DNA from 2 places in the Stenotrophomonas sp. a6 genome. Region 2 is predicted to be linked to the other one. Evidence: riboswitches for the same ligand, from Rfam matches in the RefSeq annotation. Region 2 holds a riboswitch; the other holds the start of a gene.

Region 1 (8,864 bases), 680 kb from region 2:
TGTTCGGCCCTCTTGGCGACAGCCCGGCGTTGCAGTTGCCGGGGCTGGAGGGGCCGTCGGTGGCCATCCAGGAATCGGCCCTGCGGCGCTTGGTTTCCGATCTTTACACCGCGCGTTCCCTGCTCAACCCCGAGCAGCTGGACGAGGCCCGGCAGGAACTGGATCGCGTGCTGGAACGCTGGGCCGACATCCATGAGGGCCTGCTGCTGGACGTGGAAGTGCATGGCAAATGAGCGACGTTGCGTGGTTGCCGCCGCGTGGGCAGGGCTGGCGCGCATCTCGCTGAACCGCGTCCCCAGTTGCGGATGAAACATTTTGCACTGCGCAAAAGCTGTGCTATCAATACAACCCATGAACGCAGCCGCCACCCGCTTTTACTGGTATTACTTTCCGAAGCCACTGGCGGAGGAAGGACTGCGCTCACCCTGAAGAAAGCTTCAGACGCATTCCCGAAAGCCGCCAGCGAACCTGGCGGCTTTTTTCATGCCGCCACGCTGGGGACCCCCAACGTTCCGGAGACCTCCCCCAATGCCCCCGCACACCGACGACCTGCGTATCCGCACCATCGAACCGCTGACACCGCCTGCCCAGCTGCTGGCGATGCTGCCGTGTGACGATGAAGCCTCCGACACCGTCAGCGCCTCGCGCGCGGCCCTGCACCAGATCCTGCATGGCCGTGACGACCGCCTGGCGGTGGTGGTTGGCCCATGCTCGATCCACGACCCGAAGGCCGCCATCGAGTACGCCCAGCGCCTGAAGCCGCTGCGTGACGCGCTGGCCGGGGAACTTGAAATCGTGATGCGCGTGTACTTCGAGAAGCCGCGCACCACGGTGGGCTGGAAGGGCCTGATCAACGACCCGGACCTGGATGGCAGCTTCAGGATCGACAAGGGCCTGCGCATCGCCCGTGGCCTGCTGCGCGACATCAACAAGCTCGGCCTGCCGGCCGGTGTCGAGTTCCTCGACGTGATCTCGCCGCAGTACATCGCCGATCTGGTGGCCTGGGGCGCCATTGGTGCGCGCACCACCGAAAGCCAGGTGCACCGCGAACTGGCCTCGGGGCTGTCGTGCCCGGTCGGCTTCAAGAACGGCACCGATGGCAACGTGAAGATCGCCGCCGACGCGGTGGGTGCGGCCTCCAATCCGCATCACTTCCTGTCGGTCACCAAGCAGGGCGGCACCGCCATCGTGTCGACCACTGGCAACCCGGATTGCCATGTGATCCTGCGCGGCGGCAAGCAGCCGAACTACGATGCAGGCAGTATCGCCGAGGCCTGCCAGGCGCTGGCCAAGGCCAAGCTGCCGACGCGCCTGATGATCGACGCCAGCCATGCCAACAGCCTGAAGAACCCGGACAACCAGCCGAAGGTGATCGAGGACATCGCCGTTCAGTTGGAAGACGGTGAACAGCGCATCGTCGGTGTGATGATCGAGAGCCATCTGGTCGGTGGTCGCCAGGAACTGGTGGAAGGCCAACCGCTGGTCTACGGGCAGAGCATCACCGATGGCTGCATCGACTGGGACACCACCGTGACGGTGCTGGAGCGACTGGCCGCGGCCGTGCGCGCCCGTCGCGACGTGAAGGTGTCCGAAGCCGCTTGAGTGCGGCACGTGTGTGGATGGCGGCCAGCGCCTGCGGGGGTGCGGCCGCGATCAGGGCCGGTCGGAGTTGGAGACCGGCCCATCTGCACCGGCGATGCGCCTGGCGCTGCGCATGAGCGACAGCGCCAGGTACATCGCCGGGGTGGTGCGGATTCGGCCGCGCGAACCTCAATGCACTTCGTCGTGGTACACGAACTTCGGCATTTCCCAGCGGTAGTGGATCGCCAGCAGGCGCAGCGCGAAGCCGCCGCCGAGGCAGCACAGGATCGCGGTGGCGTCGGCCACGCCCCAGTGCAGCAGCAACAGGTAGGCCGCGCCGGTCAGCAGCGCGATGATCGCGTACAGCTCCTTCTGGAAGATCAGCGGCACCTCGTTGCAGAGGATGTCGCGCAGCACGCCGCCGAACGCGCCGGTCAGCATGCCGGCGATCAGCACGATCGGCATCGCATGGCCGGCTTCGCGCGCGATCGAGCAGCCGATCAGGGTGAAGGCGATCAGGCCCAGCCCGTCGAGGACCAGGAAGGTGCGGCGGAAGTGGTGCATCCAGCGTGCGACCCAGGTGGCGATCAGCGCCGCGCACACGGTGAAGCCCAGGTACTCGGGATGCTTCACCCAGCCCAGCGGGTAGTGGCCGAGCAGGATGTCGCGCAGTGAACCACCGCCGAGGGCGGTGACGCAGGCGATCATGACCACGCCGAACAGGTCCATGCGGCGGCGGCCGGCAGAAAGTGCGCCGGTCATGGCTTCGGCGGAAATGGCGATCAGGTAGATGATGGACAGCAACATGGGGCAGGCTCCGGGCGCGGTGGGGCCGGCCATGCGCGGACGCCGCCATTGCCTGCGCAATGACGGAATGACGATGACCGGTGCCGCTCCCGCTGTCCTTTTGCCTGAGAGTTCAGCGGCATGGGCCGCGTGCCCCTTCGGCGGATCGTCCCGGGCATGCCCGGTGACCTCTCTCCAGCTCGGCGAGTCGAATGCATGGTTGGTGGGATTCCAGCCCACCGGCCTGAGCGATCATGGGAGCCTGCGCCTTCGGCGGGCGCCAGCGCGGCGCCTCTCTCCTGCATTCGGGCGCCAGTATATCCGCTGCAGTGCAGCACGGCATAATCCGGGCATGGCCCCGTCCCTCCGCCCGTGGTTCCTGTACCTGCTCGAATGTCGCGATGGCAGCTATTACGCCGGCATCAGCACCGACGTGGACGCGCGTTTCGCCGCCCATCAGGCTGGCAAGGGCGCGCGCTACACCCGGGCCCGGCCGCCGCTGCGGGTGCTGGCCGTGCGCGAGTACCCGGACCGGGCCGCCGCCTCGCGGGCCGAATGGCAGCTCAAGCAGCAGCCGCGCGAACGCAAGCTGGCCTGGCTGCAGGCGGTGGATGCTGGGTCCCTGTAGATCCATGGCATACATGGATGCCTCTGTGCCGCCATGCGATGATCGCCCAGCCCTCAGCGCTGGAGACCCGGATGTCCACCGTCGCCCTGTTGTTCGCTCTCTCCGCGTCAACCAGTCCCGCTGCCGACCCGGCCACCCTCGCGGCCATCGAAGCCACCTGCCATGACTACGTCGACGGCCAGCTGGAGGCCGACCCGCAGCGCGTCGCCCGCTCCCTGCACCCGGACCTGGCCAAGCGCGCGGTCCTCGGCGATACGCCCGACGAGCGGCTGGGCCTGCGCCGCATGTCGAAGGAAGAACTGGTCGCGCTGACGAAGCAGGGCGCGCTGAAAACCCCGAAGGATCAATGGGACCGCCGCTGCACGGTGCTGGACGTGACCGGCAATGCCGCCTCGGTGCGATTGGAAACGCCGTGGTTCGTCGATTACTTCCACATGGGGCGCTTCGACCAGCGCTGGGTCATCGTCAACGCGTTGTGGTACCCGAAACCGAAGGCGAAGTGAGCACGATGCGTGCCGCCGGTAAGGCATGGGTCTCCGTCGTCGTACTGGCCGCCGGCATCGCACTGCTGCCTGGCCTGCTGTACCTGCTCGGGCTTGCCCTGGTGGGCGGTTGGCCGAAGCCAGCAGACCGTGCGCCCAGTGGTGTGGCTGCGTGCAGCAGTGAACCGCGAACAGGATTTCAGCCGATGAATCCCTGGAGTTTCGCCGCGCAGTTCTTCGACGACGACGCGATGAAGAAGAAGGTGCCAGAGGTGGAACGGGAGGCGTTCTGGATTGCCCGCCGCCATCTTTGGCGGCAGCCACGGCACGACATGCTGCGCTGGCATCTGAGCAGCACGGCACTGACGATCTGGATTACCCGCAACTGGAGTGCCGCGCAGATTGCCGACACCGCAAGGAAGGAGGACTTCTGCCGCGCATGGTCGAAACGGCGGGCGCCCGGCGGCCCGATGAAGCGGTAGATCCACGCCATGCATGGATGATGTTGACGGAGTCAGAGCCCTTTCCTGCGGAAAGGGATCGGACCGCGTGGCAGCCGGCCAGCGGCGGGCACTACCGCCTCGGTCGCCGGTCTTCCTGGTCATCGCCGAAGATGATGCGTGCGCTGCGCTGGTAGCTCCAGTACGCCACGGCCCAGTTCAGCAGCACCACGATGCGGTTGCGGAAGCCGATCAGGAAGAACACGTGCGCGGCCAGCCAGAACCACCAGGCCAGCACGCCCGACAGCTGCAGCCGCCCCAGGTGCACGATCGCGGCCATGCGACCGATGGTGGCCAGGTTGCCGTAGTCGGCGTACTTGAACGGGCCGGGCTCGGGCTTGCCGTGCAGGCGTGCGCGGATCACCTCGGCCACGTATTTGCCCATCTGCTTGGCAGCGGGTGCCACGCCGGGTACCGGCTTGCCGTCGGCCTGGCTCAGTGCGGCCAGGTCACCGGCCACGAACAGCTCCGGGTGATCGGGCAGGGTCAGGTCCGGTTGCACCGGCACGCGGCCGGCGCGGTCCAGCGGCACGTCCAGCGTGCGCGCCAGCGGTGAAGCGGCCACGCCGGCGGCCCAGACCACGGTGCGGGCCGGTACGAACTGGTCACCGAGCGTGAAGCCCTGGCTGTCGATGTCGCTCACCGGGGTACCGGTCAGCACTTCCACGCCCAGCTTTTCCAGCTGGCGGCGTGCTTTCAGCGAAAGTACTTCCGGGAACGAGGACAGCACGCGCGGGCCGGCCTCGACCAGCCGCACCTTGGCGCTGGCCGGGTCGATGTGGCGGAATTCGTTGCGCAACGTATGCCGCGCGATCTCGGCCAGGGTGCCGGCCAGTTCAACACCGGTGGGACCGCCACCGACCACCGCGAAGCTCAGCCATGCGGCCTTCTTCGCCGGGTCCGGTTCCGCCTCGGCGCGCTCGAACGCCAGCAGCAGCTTGCGGCGCAGCGCGATCGCATCGTCCAGCGTCTTCAGGCCGGGCGCATCATCGGCCCACTGGTCGTTGCCGAAGTAGGCGTGGGTGGCGCCGGTGGCCAGCAGCAGGCTGTCGTAGTCCAGCGTGCTGCCATCGGCCATGCGGATCTGCCGGGACTGCTTGTCGATGGCGACCACTTCGCCGAGGCGGACTTCCACGTTGCGCTGGTGGCCGAGGATATGGCGCAGTGGTGCAGCGATATCCGGCGCGGACAGGCCGGCGGTGGCCACCTGGTACAGCAGCGGCTGGAACAGATGATGGTTGCGGCGGTCGACCAGGGTGATGCGTATGCGCTCGCGGGCCAGGGCACGGGTGGCCCAGAGACCGGCAAAACCGCCGCCGACAACAACCAGGTGGGGAACGCGCTCGCGACTCATCGACTCACTCCAGTGGGGGCATTGGGGGAAGCGCCTGGCATCTTCGCACGGCGGCCGCCTGTCACGTCAGCGCCCGCGTGGATCGGCGATACTCGGGTTCAGGCAACCGCCCGCGAGGAGTCCATGAGCGAACCGGAAAAGCGCATCGCCCTGTTGATCGACGCCGACAATGCGCCGGCCTCGAAGATCGACGAGGTGTTGGCCGAAGTGGCCCGCTATGGGGTGGCCAACGTGCGCCGCGCCTATGGCAACTGGAAGAGCCCGCGACTGAAGGGGTGGGAAGCGGTGCTGCATGAGTATGCGATCCGTCCCATCCAGCAGTTCGCCTACAGCAAGGGCAAGAATGCCTCGGACATGGCGATGGTGATCGATGCCATGGACCTGCTGTACGCGCGCAACCTGGATGGCTTTGCCATCGTCTCCAGCGATGCGGACTTCACCCCGATGGTGATGCGCCTGCTGACCGATGGCGTGAAGGTGTACGGTTTCGGCGAGAAGAAAACACCCGAGCCGTTCGTCAACGCGTGCTCGAAATTCACCTACCTGGAAGCACTGGGCCAGACCCACGCCAGCGTGCCGGATACCGAACAGGCATCCAGCGAACAGGCCTCGAACGAGCCGGTGGCCAACGACGATGCGCGCCCGCGCAAGAGCGGTGCGGAAATGCGCAGCGACACGCGGCTGGTGAAGATGCTGCGCCGCGCGGTGTCCGCGGCCGAGGGCGAGGATGGCTGGTCGCACCTCGGCCCGGTCGGCAGCCAGATCGGCAACCAGGCGTCGTTCGACCCGCGCAACTACGGCTACGGCAAGCTCAGCGATCTGCTGGCAGCGATCGGCCTGTTCGAACTGAAGAAGGATGGCAAGTCGTCCTACGTGCGCGCGCTGCCGAAAAAGAACCGGTAATGCCGGCCGCTGGCCAGCGAGGAACCGGTAGTGCCGGCCGCTGGCCGGCAATTCCCAGACGCCAGATCCCGTATCCGATATGCACACACCCCGCCCGATCAGGGGTATCGTTGCCGCTCGCATTGCCAGCAAGGAATACCCGCATGTTGAAGATCTGGGGCCGTCGCAATTCCAGCAACGTCCGCAAGGTGCTGTGGTGTGCCGAGGAAATCGGCCTGCCGTACGAGTCCATCGAGGTCGGTGGCAGCCACGGCGGCACGCAGACGCCGGAATACCAGGCGATGAATCCCAATGGCCTGGTACCGGTGATCGAAGACCACGGCCTGCCGCTGTGGGAATCGAACGCCATCGTGCGCTACCTGAGTGCGCGCTACGCGCTGGGCACGCTGTACGCTGAAGACCCGATGGAACGCGCCCAGGCCGAGAAGTGGATGGACTGGAGCACCTCGCGCATGGCGCCGCTGTACACCGACCTGATCTGGGGCATCATGCGCACCGCCCCGGCCGACCGCGACGAAGCGCGGATCAATGCCGCCATCGTGCGCGCCGGCGACTACCTGGCGATGGCCGATGCCACCCTGGCCAAGCAGCCGTGGCTGTCCGGCGAGACATTCGCGATGGGTGACATCCCGCTTGGCTCGCTGATCTATGCCTGGTTCGAACTGCCGATCCAGCGTCCGGAACTGCCGCACCTGGCCGACTGGTACGCCCGTCTTCGCGAGCGCCCCGCCTACCAGCGCGGCGTGATGTCGCCGCTGACGTAAGCGAAAGCGTCCGGGGTCAGAGCCCTTTTCTGCGAAAAGGGATCCGGCCCCAGGGCATCGGGGTCGGATCCCACCCGACGGGTGGGCTCTGACCCCTCAATAAAGATCCGTCGGATCCACATCCAGCGACCAGCGCACCTTGCGTGCTTCCGGCAGCGCATACAGCTGCGGTACCAGTTGCGAAAGCACCCCGTGCAGCGGTGGCCGCTGCGCGGCAGACAGCAGCAGCTGGGCGCGCTGATAACCGGCGCGCCGTGGCATCGGCGCCGGCATGGGTCCATAGGCCTCCACCACGTCCTGCTCGCCCAGCAGCTGTCGCGCTGCCAGCAGGAATGCATTGGCATGCTCCACCTGCTGCGCTTCGGCGCGCATCAGCGCCAGATGCGCGAACGGCGGGAATCCTGCGGCCTGGCGCTGGTTCAACTCGGCCTGCGCGAACGGGTGGTAGCCACCGCTGACCAGGGTTTCCAGCAGTGGGTGCCCCGGGTGATGCGTCTGCAGCCAGACTTCGCCCGGGTCGCGCGCGCGTCCGGCGCGACCGGCGACCTGGATCAGCTGCTGCGCCAGTTTCTCGCTGGCGCGGAAGTCGGCCGAGAACAGGCCTTCGTCGATGCCGACCACCACCACCAGGGTCAGCTTGGGCAGGTCGTGGCCCTTGGCCAGGATCTGCGTGCCGACCAGGATGCCGGGCTGGTCGCCCAGTTTCGCCAGCTGTTGTTCCAGTGCATCGCGTCGCGACGTGGTGCCGCGGTCGATGCGCACCACCGGGAAGTCGGCGAAGGCGGCGGTGAGATGTTCTTCCAGGCGCTCGGTGCCGATGCCCTGCGGTTGCAGCGCCAGACTCCCGCACGCGGGGCATGCCAGCGGCGCCGGTTGCCGCGCACCGCAGTGATGGCACTGCAGGCGACGACCGCCGCCATGCACGGTCATCGGTGCATCGCAGCGGTTGCATGGCGCGGTCCAGCCGCAGTCGTGGCACAGCAGTACCGGCGCATAGCCACGGCGGTTCTTGAACACCAGCACCTGCTGGCCGCGCTGCAGGTGCTCGCCAATGCCGGCCAGCACGTCGGCCGAGAGGCCGTCATGCAATGGTCGCTTGCGCACATCAAGGATGCGCACGCGCGGTGGCCGCGCATCACCGGCACGCTGCTTCAGGCGCAGGTGGGTGTAGCGCCCGGCATAGGCGTTGTGCAGCGTCTCCAGTGAAGGCGTAGCGCTGCCCAGCAGAACCGGAACGCCCAGCGCCTTGCCCCGGACCAGAGCGAAATCGCGTGCGTGGTAGCGGATGCCGTCCTGCTGCTTGTAGCTGCCGTCATGCTCCTCGTCGACGATCAGCAGGCCGGCCTGCGGCAGCGGCGTGAACACCGCCGAGCGGGTGCCGACGATCACCCGTGCCTCGCCGCGCGAAGCCGCCGCCCAGACCCGGGCGCGCTCGTTGTCGTTCAACCCCGAATGCAGTGCATGCACGGCGATGCCGAGGCGGCCGCGGAAGCGTGCCAGGGTCTGCGGGGTGAGGCCGATTTCCGGCACCAGCACCAGCGCCTGCTTGCCTTGGGCCAGGCAGTGGATGATGGCCTGCAGGTAGACCTCGGTCTTGCCGCTGCCGGTTACGCCATCCAGCAGGAACGGTTGGAAGCCCTCGACTGCGTTGATCGCCGCCACGGCCTCTGCCTGCTCCGTGTTGAGGGTGGGGCCAGGCAGTGGCTGCGCGTGCTGCGGAGCGACGCGCAGCGCCACGCGTTCGGCCAGCTCGCGCTTGGCCAGGCTGCGCGCGGCGGTGCGCCAGTCGTCCATGCGTTCGCCCAGCACGTCCTCATCGACGATGGCGTCGGCCAGCAGCTCGGCCAGCTGCCGGGGGCGGCTGCC
Region 2 (8,864 bases):
GCGGGAAGGCACGGTCCGGTTCCATCTTCACCGCGTGCACCAGGTCCGGGAATTTCATGGCGTCCTGGATGAAGAACACCGGGATGTTGTTGCCGACCAGGTCCCAGTTGCCCTCCCTGGTATAGAACTTCACCGCGAAGCCGCGCACGTCGCGCGGGGTGTCCACCGAACCTGCGCCACCGGCCACGGTCGAGAAGCGGGTGAACACGGGTGTCTTCACGCCAACCTCGGTCAGGATGCGCGCGCGGGTATGCGCCTTCAGTGATCGGGTCAACTCGAAGTAGCCATGCGCAGCGCTGCCGCGGGCGTGCACGATGCGCTCGGGAATGCGCTCATGGTCGAAGTGGGTGATCTTCTCGCGCAGGATGAAGTCCTCCAGCAGCGTAGGCCCCCGAGGTCCCTGCCGCAGGGAGTTCTGGTTGTCTGCCACCGGGATGCCCTGATCGGTGGTCATCGCCGGATGACTGCCCCCGGCCTGCTGGTGCAGTTCATCGCCGTTGCCGCGGTGGTGGTTCTCGGCGTGGGTGGTTGCGCGCTTGCCGGTCGGCTTGCTGGCGGCCATTGACGTTGGCTCCGGATGCTCAAAGAGAACCACGACACTGGAACCGGGCCCGTTAAACCGAGGTCCGGCAAAGGTGAACGTACAGGCAAAAGCAGGCTCGGGTATGCTTGCTCCATGCGAGTCGAGCCCGCCGACATCGAAGCCCTGTTCGACGCCATCCCGGATGTGCTGTTCTTCATCAAGGACCTTCAGGGGCGTTACACCCACGTCAACCAGACCATGCTGCGGCGGCTGGGCCTGCGCGCCCGCAAGGACGTGATCGGGCGTACCGCGGCGGAGATCTACCCGACCGGGCTGAGCGCGGACTACGTGGACCAGGACGCCCGCGTGCTGGCCGGTGAGGTGATCGAGAACCTGATGGAGCTGCACCTGTTCGCCAACCGCGAACCGGGCTGGTGCCTGACCTGCAAGCGCCCGCTGGTGGTCGATGGGGCCATCGAGGGCCTGATCGGCATTTCCCGCGACCTTGGCCAGAAGGACAGCCTGGGTACCCAGTACGAGCAGCTGCGGCTGGCGCTGGCCCACCTCAACGCGCACTACGCCGAGAACGTGCGCATGCAGACCCTGCTGGACATCACCGGCTTCTCGCTGTCCAAGCTGGAGCGCAGCTTCCGCAAGGTGTTCCAGATGACCCCGCAGCAGGTGCTGACCCGGCTGCGGATCCAGATGGCCATGCACCTGCTGCACGGTGACGAGAGCATCGCCAGCATCGGCCAGGCCTGCGGTTTCAGCGACCAGAGCGCCTTTACCCGCAAGTTCAAGGCTGAAACCGGTTTCTCGCCGCGTGCCTACCGCGCCCGTATTGGTGGCAGTGTCGGAGAGCCGGCACTGGCCTGAGCCGCCTGCTGCGCTGTGCCTATCCCCGCGGGCATGGGACAGGGTAAGGTGTCGCCCCTGTAGCCCGCCGCCAGCCCTGCCGATGCCCAACTCGATTCCGACCGCTTCGCCGTCCCGCCTCGGACATTCGCTCAAGCCCCGACAGCTGATCATGATGGGCCTGGGCAGCGCCATCGGCGCCGGCCTGTTCCTCGGCTCGGGCGTGGGTGTGCAGGCGGCCGGTCCGGCGGTCCTGGTGTCGTATCTGGTCGCCGGCGCGCTGGTGATCATCGTGATGAACGCTCTGGGCGAAATGGCGGCGGCCAAACCGACCAGTGGCGCGTTCTCGGTCTATGCCGCCGATGCCATGGGCGCCACCGCCGGTGCCACCGTCGGCTGGTTGTGGTGGGTGCAGCTGGTGATCGTGATCGCCGCCGAGGCGGTGGGAGCGGCCGGGCTGCTGGCCACGGTCTGGCCAGCAGTACCTGTACCGATGGCGGCGCTGGCCTTCATGCTGTTCTTCACCGCGATCAACCTGCTCGGGGTGAAGAACTTCGGCGAGTTCGAATTCTGGTTCGCCATCCTCAAGGTGGCGGCGATCCTGGCCTTCATCGCCATCGGCGTGGCGCTGCTGATGGGCTGGCTGCCGCAGGTGACCTCGCCGGGCCTGAGCAACTTCACCGAGCATGGTGGCTTCGCGCCGAAGGGCCTGGCGGGTATTGGCGCTGCACTGCTGGTTGTCGTTTTTGCCTTCGGTGGCACCGAGATCGTGGCCGTTGCGGCGGCGGAGACCGAAGATCCGGAGCGCAGCATCGCCCGTGCCATCCGCACCGTGGCGTGGCGCATCCTGGTGTTCTACATCGGCTCGCTGAGCGTGATCATCGCCGTCGTGCCGTGGACCAGCGAAGCGTTGAAGTCGCCGTTCGCCGCCGTGCTGGACATTGCCCGTATTCCGGGCGCCGGCACCGCCATCACCCTGATCGCGGTGATCGCGCTGCTGTCGGCACTCAATGCCAACCTCTACGGCGCCTCGCGCATGATGTATTCACTGGCGCAGCGCCGCGAAGCCCCGGCCGTGCTGGGCTGGACCGATCCGCGCCAGGTGCCGGTGATTGCCGTGCTGGCCAGCGTGCTGTTCGGTTTCGCCGCCACGGTGATGGAACTGCTGTTCCCGGACCGGGTGCTGCCGGTGCTGCTGAACATCGTCGGTTCCACCTGCCTGCTGGTGTGGACGCTGTCGCTGGTCTCGCAACTGGTGTTGCGCCGCCGCGCAGATCGCCTGGGTACCCGGCTGCCGTTCCGCATGGCGGGCTTCCCGTGGCTGACCTGCTGCGCGCTGGCGATCCTGGCGCTGATCTTCGGCCTGCTGCTGAGCGAGTCGCACACCCGCCTGCAGTTCCTGTCGATGGTGGCGCTGACCGCCACGATCGCCGCCGGCAGCGCCATCGCACGGCGCATGCGCGAGGCGTGACTGGAGCTGCCGGCCAGCGGCCGGCACTACCACGGGGGCTGCACATCTGCCGTGCCATCCTGATCGTGTGGGCCGTCATCGGCCCGTCGACCGGGAGTACCGCATGCTGCGCAGTCGCCCCTTCCTGATGTTTACCGGCCAGGCCGAGGCCGCGCTGGCCCTGTACGCCGAGGCCTTCGCCGATTTCCGCCTGCTGGCAATGCAGCGCCATCCGGACGGCGCCGGTGCCGGCGTGCCCGGGCAGGTCCGACAGGCCATCTTCCTGCTCGGTGGCACCCACTACCTGTGCTTTGACAGCCTGGACGTGCACGATTTCACCTTCAGCCCGTCGATCTCGCTGTTCGTCGAGTGCTCCGGCGCCGAGCAGTTCGAGCGCGCCGCGCGCGTGCTGGGCGAGGGCGGCCACTGGCTGATGCCGGTGGGCGACTATGACTTCAGCAACCGCTACGGCTGGGTGCAGGATCGCTTCGGCGTGTCGTGGCAGTTGAGCCTGGGGCAGATGCCGGACCCGTGATCGGGATTACCGTGGGTGTGGACCCTGGTCCACCCGCCCTCATGAAAACGGCCCGCTTGCGCGGGCCGTTCTCTTTACCGATGCCGCGAGGAATCAAGCCTCGACTTCATCATCCTTGTAGGCATCGACCGGGATGCAGGCGCACATCACGTTCTTGTCGCCGTACACGTTGTCGACGCGCGCCACCGGCGGCCAGTACTTGCTCTGCTTCAGGCTGGCCAGCGGGAAGGCAGCCAGTTCGCGCGGGTAGGCGTGGGTCCACTCGCTGGCGGTCACCGCGGTGGCGGTGTGCGGCGCGTTCTTCAGCGGGTTGTCCTCGCGGTCCAGCCGGCCGTCTTCGATCGCGGTGATCTCCTCGCGGATCTGGATCATCGCGTCGATGAAGCGGTCCAGCTCGTGTAGCGATTCGCTCTCGGTCGGTTCGACCATCAGCGTGCCGGCCACCGGGAAGCTCAGGGTCGGGGCGTGGAAGCCGAAGTCGATCAGGCGCTTGGCGACGTCCTCGGCGCCGATGCCGCTGGTCTTCTCCAGCGGGCGTACGTCGAGGATGCACTCGTGTGCCACCAGGCCGTTGCGGCCGGTGTACAGGGTCTTGAAGTGCGGGGCCAGGCGCTTGGCGATGTAGTTGGCGTTGAGCTGCGCGACCTGGGTGGCCTTGCGCAGGCCTTCGCGGCCCATCATCGCGATGTACATCCAGCTGATCGGCAGGATCGAGGCGCTGCCGAAGCTGGCGGCGCTGACCATGCCGACCGGGCCGTTGTCACCCAGCTTGCCCGGCAGGAACGGGGCCAGGTGTTCCTTGACCGCGCACGGGCCGACGCCCGGGCCGCCGCCGCCGTGCGGGATGCAGAAGGTCTTGTGCAGGTTCAGGTGCGAAACGTCCGAACCCCATTTGCCGGGCTTGGCCACGCCGACCAGGGCGTTCATGTTGGCGCCGTCGGTGTACACCTGGCCGCCGTGCTGGTGGATGATCTCGCAGATCTCGACCACCTCTTCCTCGAACACGCCGTGCGTGGACGGGTAGGTCATCATGATCGCGGCCAGGCGGTCGCTGTACTTCTCGGCGTTGAGGCGGATGTCTTCCACATCGACGTTGCCGTTGGCATCGGTCTTGGTGACCACCACCTTCATGCCGCACATCTGCGCCGAGGCCGGGTTGGTGCCGTGCGCCGAATCCGGGATCAGGCAGATGTCGCGGTGGCCTTCGCCGCGCGAGCGGTGGTAGGCGCGGATCGCCAGCAGGCCGGCGTACTCGCCCTGTGCGCCGGAGTTCGGCTGCAGGCTGACCGCGTCGTAGCCGGTGCATTCGACCAGCATCGCTTCCAGCGTGTCGATCAGTTCCTTGTAGCCCAGCGCCTGGTCGGCCGGCACCAGCGGGTGGATCTGCGAGAACTCCGGCCAGGTCACCGGGATCATCTCGGCGGTGGCGTTGAGCTTCATGGTGCACGAACCCAGCGGGATCATCGTGCGGTCCATCGCCAGGTCCTTGTCGGCCAGCGAACGCAGGTAACGCAGCAGTTCGTGCTCGCTGTGGTGGGTGTTGAACACCGGGTGGGTCAGGAACGCGGACTGGCGCAGCAGGCCGGCCGGCAGCGCGTCGGCGGTGCTGGCATCCAGCGCGTCGACGTCCAGCGAGGCACCGAACACCGCAGCCACGGCGACGATGTCGGCGCGGGTGGTGGTCTCGTCCAGGCTGATGCCGACCGAGTCGCTGTCGATCGCGCGCAGGTTGTAACCGGCGGCGCGTGCCTTGGCATGGATTTCATCGGCATGCACGCCGGTGACGTGCAGGGTGTCGAAGAAGTCGCCACCGACCTGCACGCCGGCATTGCGCAGCGCTGCGGCCAGGATCGAGGCCAGGCGGTGCGTGCGGCGGGCAATGCGGGTCAGGCCTTCCGGGCCGTGGTAAACGGCGTACATCGAGGCCATCACCGCCAGCAGCACCTGCGCGGTACAGATGTTGGAGGTGGCCTTCTCGCGGCGGATGTGCTGTTCGCGGGTCTGCAGGGTCAGGCGGTAGGCCGGGTTGCCCTGGGCATCGATCGAAACGCCGATCAGGCGGCCCGGCATCGAGCGCTTGTAGGCGTCACGGCAGGCCATGAAGGCGGCGTGCGGGCCACCGAAGCCGAACGGCACGCCGAAACGCTGGCTGTTGCCGACCACGATGTCCGCGCCCCATTCGCCCGGGGCAGCCAGCAGGGTCAGGGCCAGCAGGTCGGTGGCCACGGCCACCAGGCCGCCGCGTGCGTGCACGGCATCGACCAGCGCCTTGTAGTCGCCGACCTGGCCGAAGGTGTCCGGATACTGCAGCAGCAGGCCGAACGCTTCCGCTTCCAGTGCTTCGGCCGGGGTGCCGACGCGCAGCACGATGCCCATGGGCTCGGCGCGGGTACGCAGCAGTTCCAGGGTCTGCGGGTGCACGGCGTCGTGCACGAAGAAGGTGTCCGACTTCGACTTGGCCGAACGCTTGGCCAGGGTCATCGCTTCGGCGGCGGCGGTGGCTTCGTCCAGCAGCGAGGCGTTGGCGATTTCCATGCCGGTCAGGTCGGCGCACAGGGTCTGGAAGTTGATCAGCGCTTCCATGCGGCCCTGCGAGATTTCCGCCTGGTACGGGGTGTAGGCGGTGTACCACGCCGGGTTTTCCAGGATGTTGCGCAGGATCACGTTCGGCGTGTGGGTACCGTAGTAACCCTGGCCGATGAAGCTGCGCAGCACGGTGTTCTTGTCGGCGATCGCACGGATCTTCGCCAGTGCCTGCACTTCGGTCATCGACTCCGGCAGTGCCAGCGGTGCCGGCGACTTGATCTTGGCCGGCACGATGGCGTCGGTCATCGCATCCAGCGACGCGTGGCCGACGACGTCGAGCATCTGCGCGATCTCGGCGTCGTTGGGGCCGATGTGGCGCTCGACGAACGCGTTGTGGTGCTCGAGCTCACGCAGGGAAGGGGTGTTCTGGGACATGGCGAAGGATCCGTCAGGAAAGGGCACACGCACGGGCACAAGCCGCCGGTCGGCGGTCTGCGGGGCGCCCCTCTGTCCTTTTGCCTGAGAGTTTAAAAGCGCGGCGGACCGCAGCTTCGTGCCCCTTCGGCGCCGGATCGAACCGGTCTCTCCAGAGTTGTGTTACGGGTGGTATCGGGCCTGAGCGATTACGGGCGTTGCGCCTTCGGCAGCGGTGTTCCGCTTCTCCCACCGTGTTGCCCGCCGATTATAGCCCGTTGCGGGCGCGGCGGCCGCCTTCGGACCTGGCGGCCGCGCCTGAATGGCCGATGGCCCGTCCGTGCGTTTTGTGCACTGCTGCATGGCATCAGGCGCATTCCCCACCTATGATGGGCGGATACCCGAATTCATCTGGCGCCGTCCCTGCTGCAGGGGACCGGCGCCCGCCGTGCGTGCCGCGCATGGCCCTGCCGGACGCCTTTCCCATGACCGCCGCTGTTGCTCCCTCCACCCGCCGCATGGCCCTGCTGCTCGCCGGCCTGGCCATGTTCGGTCCGTTCTCGATCGACACCATCTTCCCCGCGTTCCCGCAGCTGGCCCAGCGCCTGGCGGTGGACGAGGTGGCGGTGCAGCAGACCATCAGCGTGTACCTGCTGTTCTACGGCCTGATGAGCCTTGCGCACGGCCCGCTGTCCGATGCCTGGGGCCGCAAGCGGGTGATCCTCGGTGGCCTGGTGGTGTTCGTCGGCGCTTCGGTCGGCTGCGCGCTGTCCACCGACCTGACCACGCTGCTGGCGTTCCGCGCGCTGCAGGGCCTGTCAGCGGGCGTCGGCATGATCGTCGGCCGCGCGGTGATCCGCGACCTGTACCACGGCCACGACGCGCAGCGCCTGATGAGCCAGGTGTCGATGCTGTTCGGCATCGCTCCGGCCATCGCACCGATCATCGGCGGCTGGATCCTGCTCAGCGGCGCCGGCTGGCCACTGATTTTCTGGTTCCTGGTGGTGTTTGCGCTGCTCCTGCTGGCGGCCACTGCACGCTACCTGCCGGAAACCCATCCGGTGGAGGCACGGGTGCCGTTGTCGCCGCGCGTGCTGCTGCGTGATTACGTGCGCATCGGTTTCAACCCGCGGTTCCTGCGCCTGGCGCTGGCCGGCAGCATCGGTTTCGGCGGCATTTTCCTGTACATCTCCTCGGCGCCGGTGTTCGTGATGCAGCACCTGCATCTGGGCGAGGGTGGTTTTGCCTGGCTGTTCATCCCCACCATCGGCGGCATGACCACCGGCTCGTTCCTGTCCGGGCGCATGGCCGGGCACACCACGCCCACCCGCCAGGTGTCCATTGGTTTCGGCCTGTGTGCGCTGTCGGTGCTGCTGAATGTCGGCTACGTGGCGCTGTCGCCGCAGTTCGTGCTGCCGTGGGCGGTGCTGCCGATCTTCCTGGGCGGCATGGGCATGGCATTGATCTTCCCGATCCTGGCGCTGGCGGTGCTGGACATGTACCCGCACCAGCGCGGCCTGGCCTCGTCGCTGCAGGCCTTCGTGCAACTGATGATCAGCACGGTGGTGGCCGGCGTGGTGTCGCCGCTGCTCAGCGCCAGCCCGCTGCACCTGGCGCTGGGGCAGGCCGCGTTCTTCGCCGCCGGCTTCGTGTTCTGGTACTGGGAACACCAGCGTGAACGCGCGGCACAGGCGGCCTGCACGGGCCATTGAGCAGCGCGCAGGGGTAGGGCCGGCCGCTTTGCCCGCAACGCTTGCGAAGAGGAACGACCGGACTAGGCTGGGCACTCCAGCCAGCCGGTGCGTGGATGCACGACAGCCAGCCAATCCGATGTCGTTGCATGAGGTTCCCCATGGCTGCGCAGCAGACCTACCGCCTGTTCGAGGTGGCGCTGAAGGAGCGCCGCGTTCTTTCCCCTTCCCTGGACCGCATGGTGTTCACCGGTGCCGACGTGGCGCGGATGAAGACCGAAGGCCCTGACCAGCGCATCAAGGTGTTCTTCCCCTTGCCCGGCCAGGAGGTGCCGCAGGTCCCCAGCGGTGAAGACTGGTACCCACGCTACCGGGCCCTGCCGGATGACAAGCGCCCGCCGATGCGTACCTACACCATCCGCCAGTTGCGCGCCGAGCAGGGCGAGGTCGACGTCGATTTCGTCATCCATGGCGAAACCGGCCCCGCCTCGCGCTGGGCCATGCACGCCCGCCCTGGCGACCGCGTGGTGCTGCTGGCCCCGGACGCCGACTGTGCCGGGAGCAGCGAGGGCTGGGAGTGGAAGCCACCGGCCGGTGTCGGCCAGGTGCTGCTGGTGGCCGATGAAACCGCGTTGCCTGCGGTGGCCGGCATCCTCGAGGAACTGGCGGCCATGGTCGACCCACCGCGCACGCTGGCGCTGCTGGAGGTGGCGCAGGCCGGTGATGCGGTGCACCTGAAGGCGCCCTCCAGCGCCGAGCTGGTCTGGCTGCCGCGCGGGCAGGCCGCCTACGGACAGCGGTTGCTGCAGGCGGTCCAGGCGCGGTTGGCAGGGACCTCGGGCGTGGCTGCCGGCGATGCGCTGGAGGAGA

What was found. Region 2 has a riboswitch for glycine ahead of gcvP (aminomethyl-transferring glycine dehydrogenase). Riboswitches for the same ligand answer to the same signal wherever they lie in the genome.
Region 1: it holds a riboswitch for glycine, as region 2 does, so the genes downstream of both, Q9Q79_RS18165 (trimeric intracellular cation channel family protein) here and gcvP (aminomethyl-transferring glycine dehydrogenase) in region 2, are expected to answer to the same signal.

What each region holds. Positions count from the first base shown of each region.
Region 1 is NZ_CP133161.1:3,956,033-3,964,896, reverse strand. Features, by position in the region: gene Q9Q79_RS18175 (hypothetical protein) at 1-233, shown strand, start outside; gene Q9Q79_RS18170 (3-deoxy-7-phosphoheptulonate synthase) at 529-1,602, shown strand; gene Q9Q79_RS18165 (trimeric intracellular cation channel family protein) at 1,771-2,388, opposite strand; glycine riboswitch at 2,473-2,576, opposite strand; glycine riboswitch at 2,590-2,679, opposite strand; gene Q9Q79_RS18160 (GIY-YIG nuclease family protein) at 2,720-2,995, shown strand; gene Q9Q79_RS18155 (nuclear transport factor 2 family protein) at 3,067-3,498, shown strand; gene Q9Q79_RS18150 (hypothetical protein) at 3,504-3,959, shown strand; gene Q9Q79_RS18145 (NAD(P)/FAD-dependent oxidoreductase) at 4,051-5,331, opposite strand; gene Q9Q79_RS18140 (NYN domain-containing protein) at 5,455-6,234, shown strand; gene Q9Q79_RS18135 (glutathione S-transferase) at 6,378-6,998, shown strand; gene Q9Q79_RS18130 (primosomal protein N') at 7,095-8,864, opposite strand, start outside.
Region 2 is NZ_CP133161.1:3,279,607-3,288,470, reverse strand. Features, by position in the region: gene Q9Q79_RS15210 (catalase) at 1-562, opposite strand, end outside; gene Q9Q79_RS15205 (AraC family transcriptional regulator) at 677-1,399, shown strand; gene Q9Q79_RS15200 (amino acid permease) at 1,482-2,849, shown strand; gene Q9Q79_RS15195 (VOC family protein) at 2,953-3,363, shown strand; gene gcvP (aminomethyl-transferring glycine dehydrogenase) at 3,457-6,324, opposite strand; glycine riboswitch at 6,387-6,489, opposite strand; gene Q9Q79_RS15185 (multidrug effflux MFS transporter) at 6,789-8,015, shown strand; gene Q9Q79_RS15180 (siderophore-interacting protein) at 8,156-8,864, shown strand, end outside.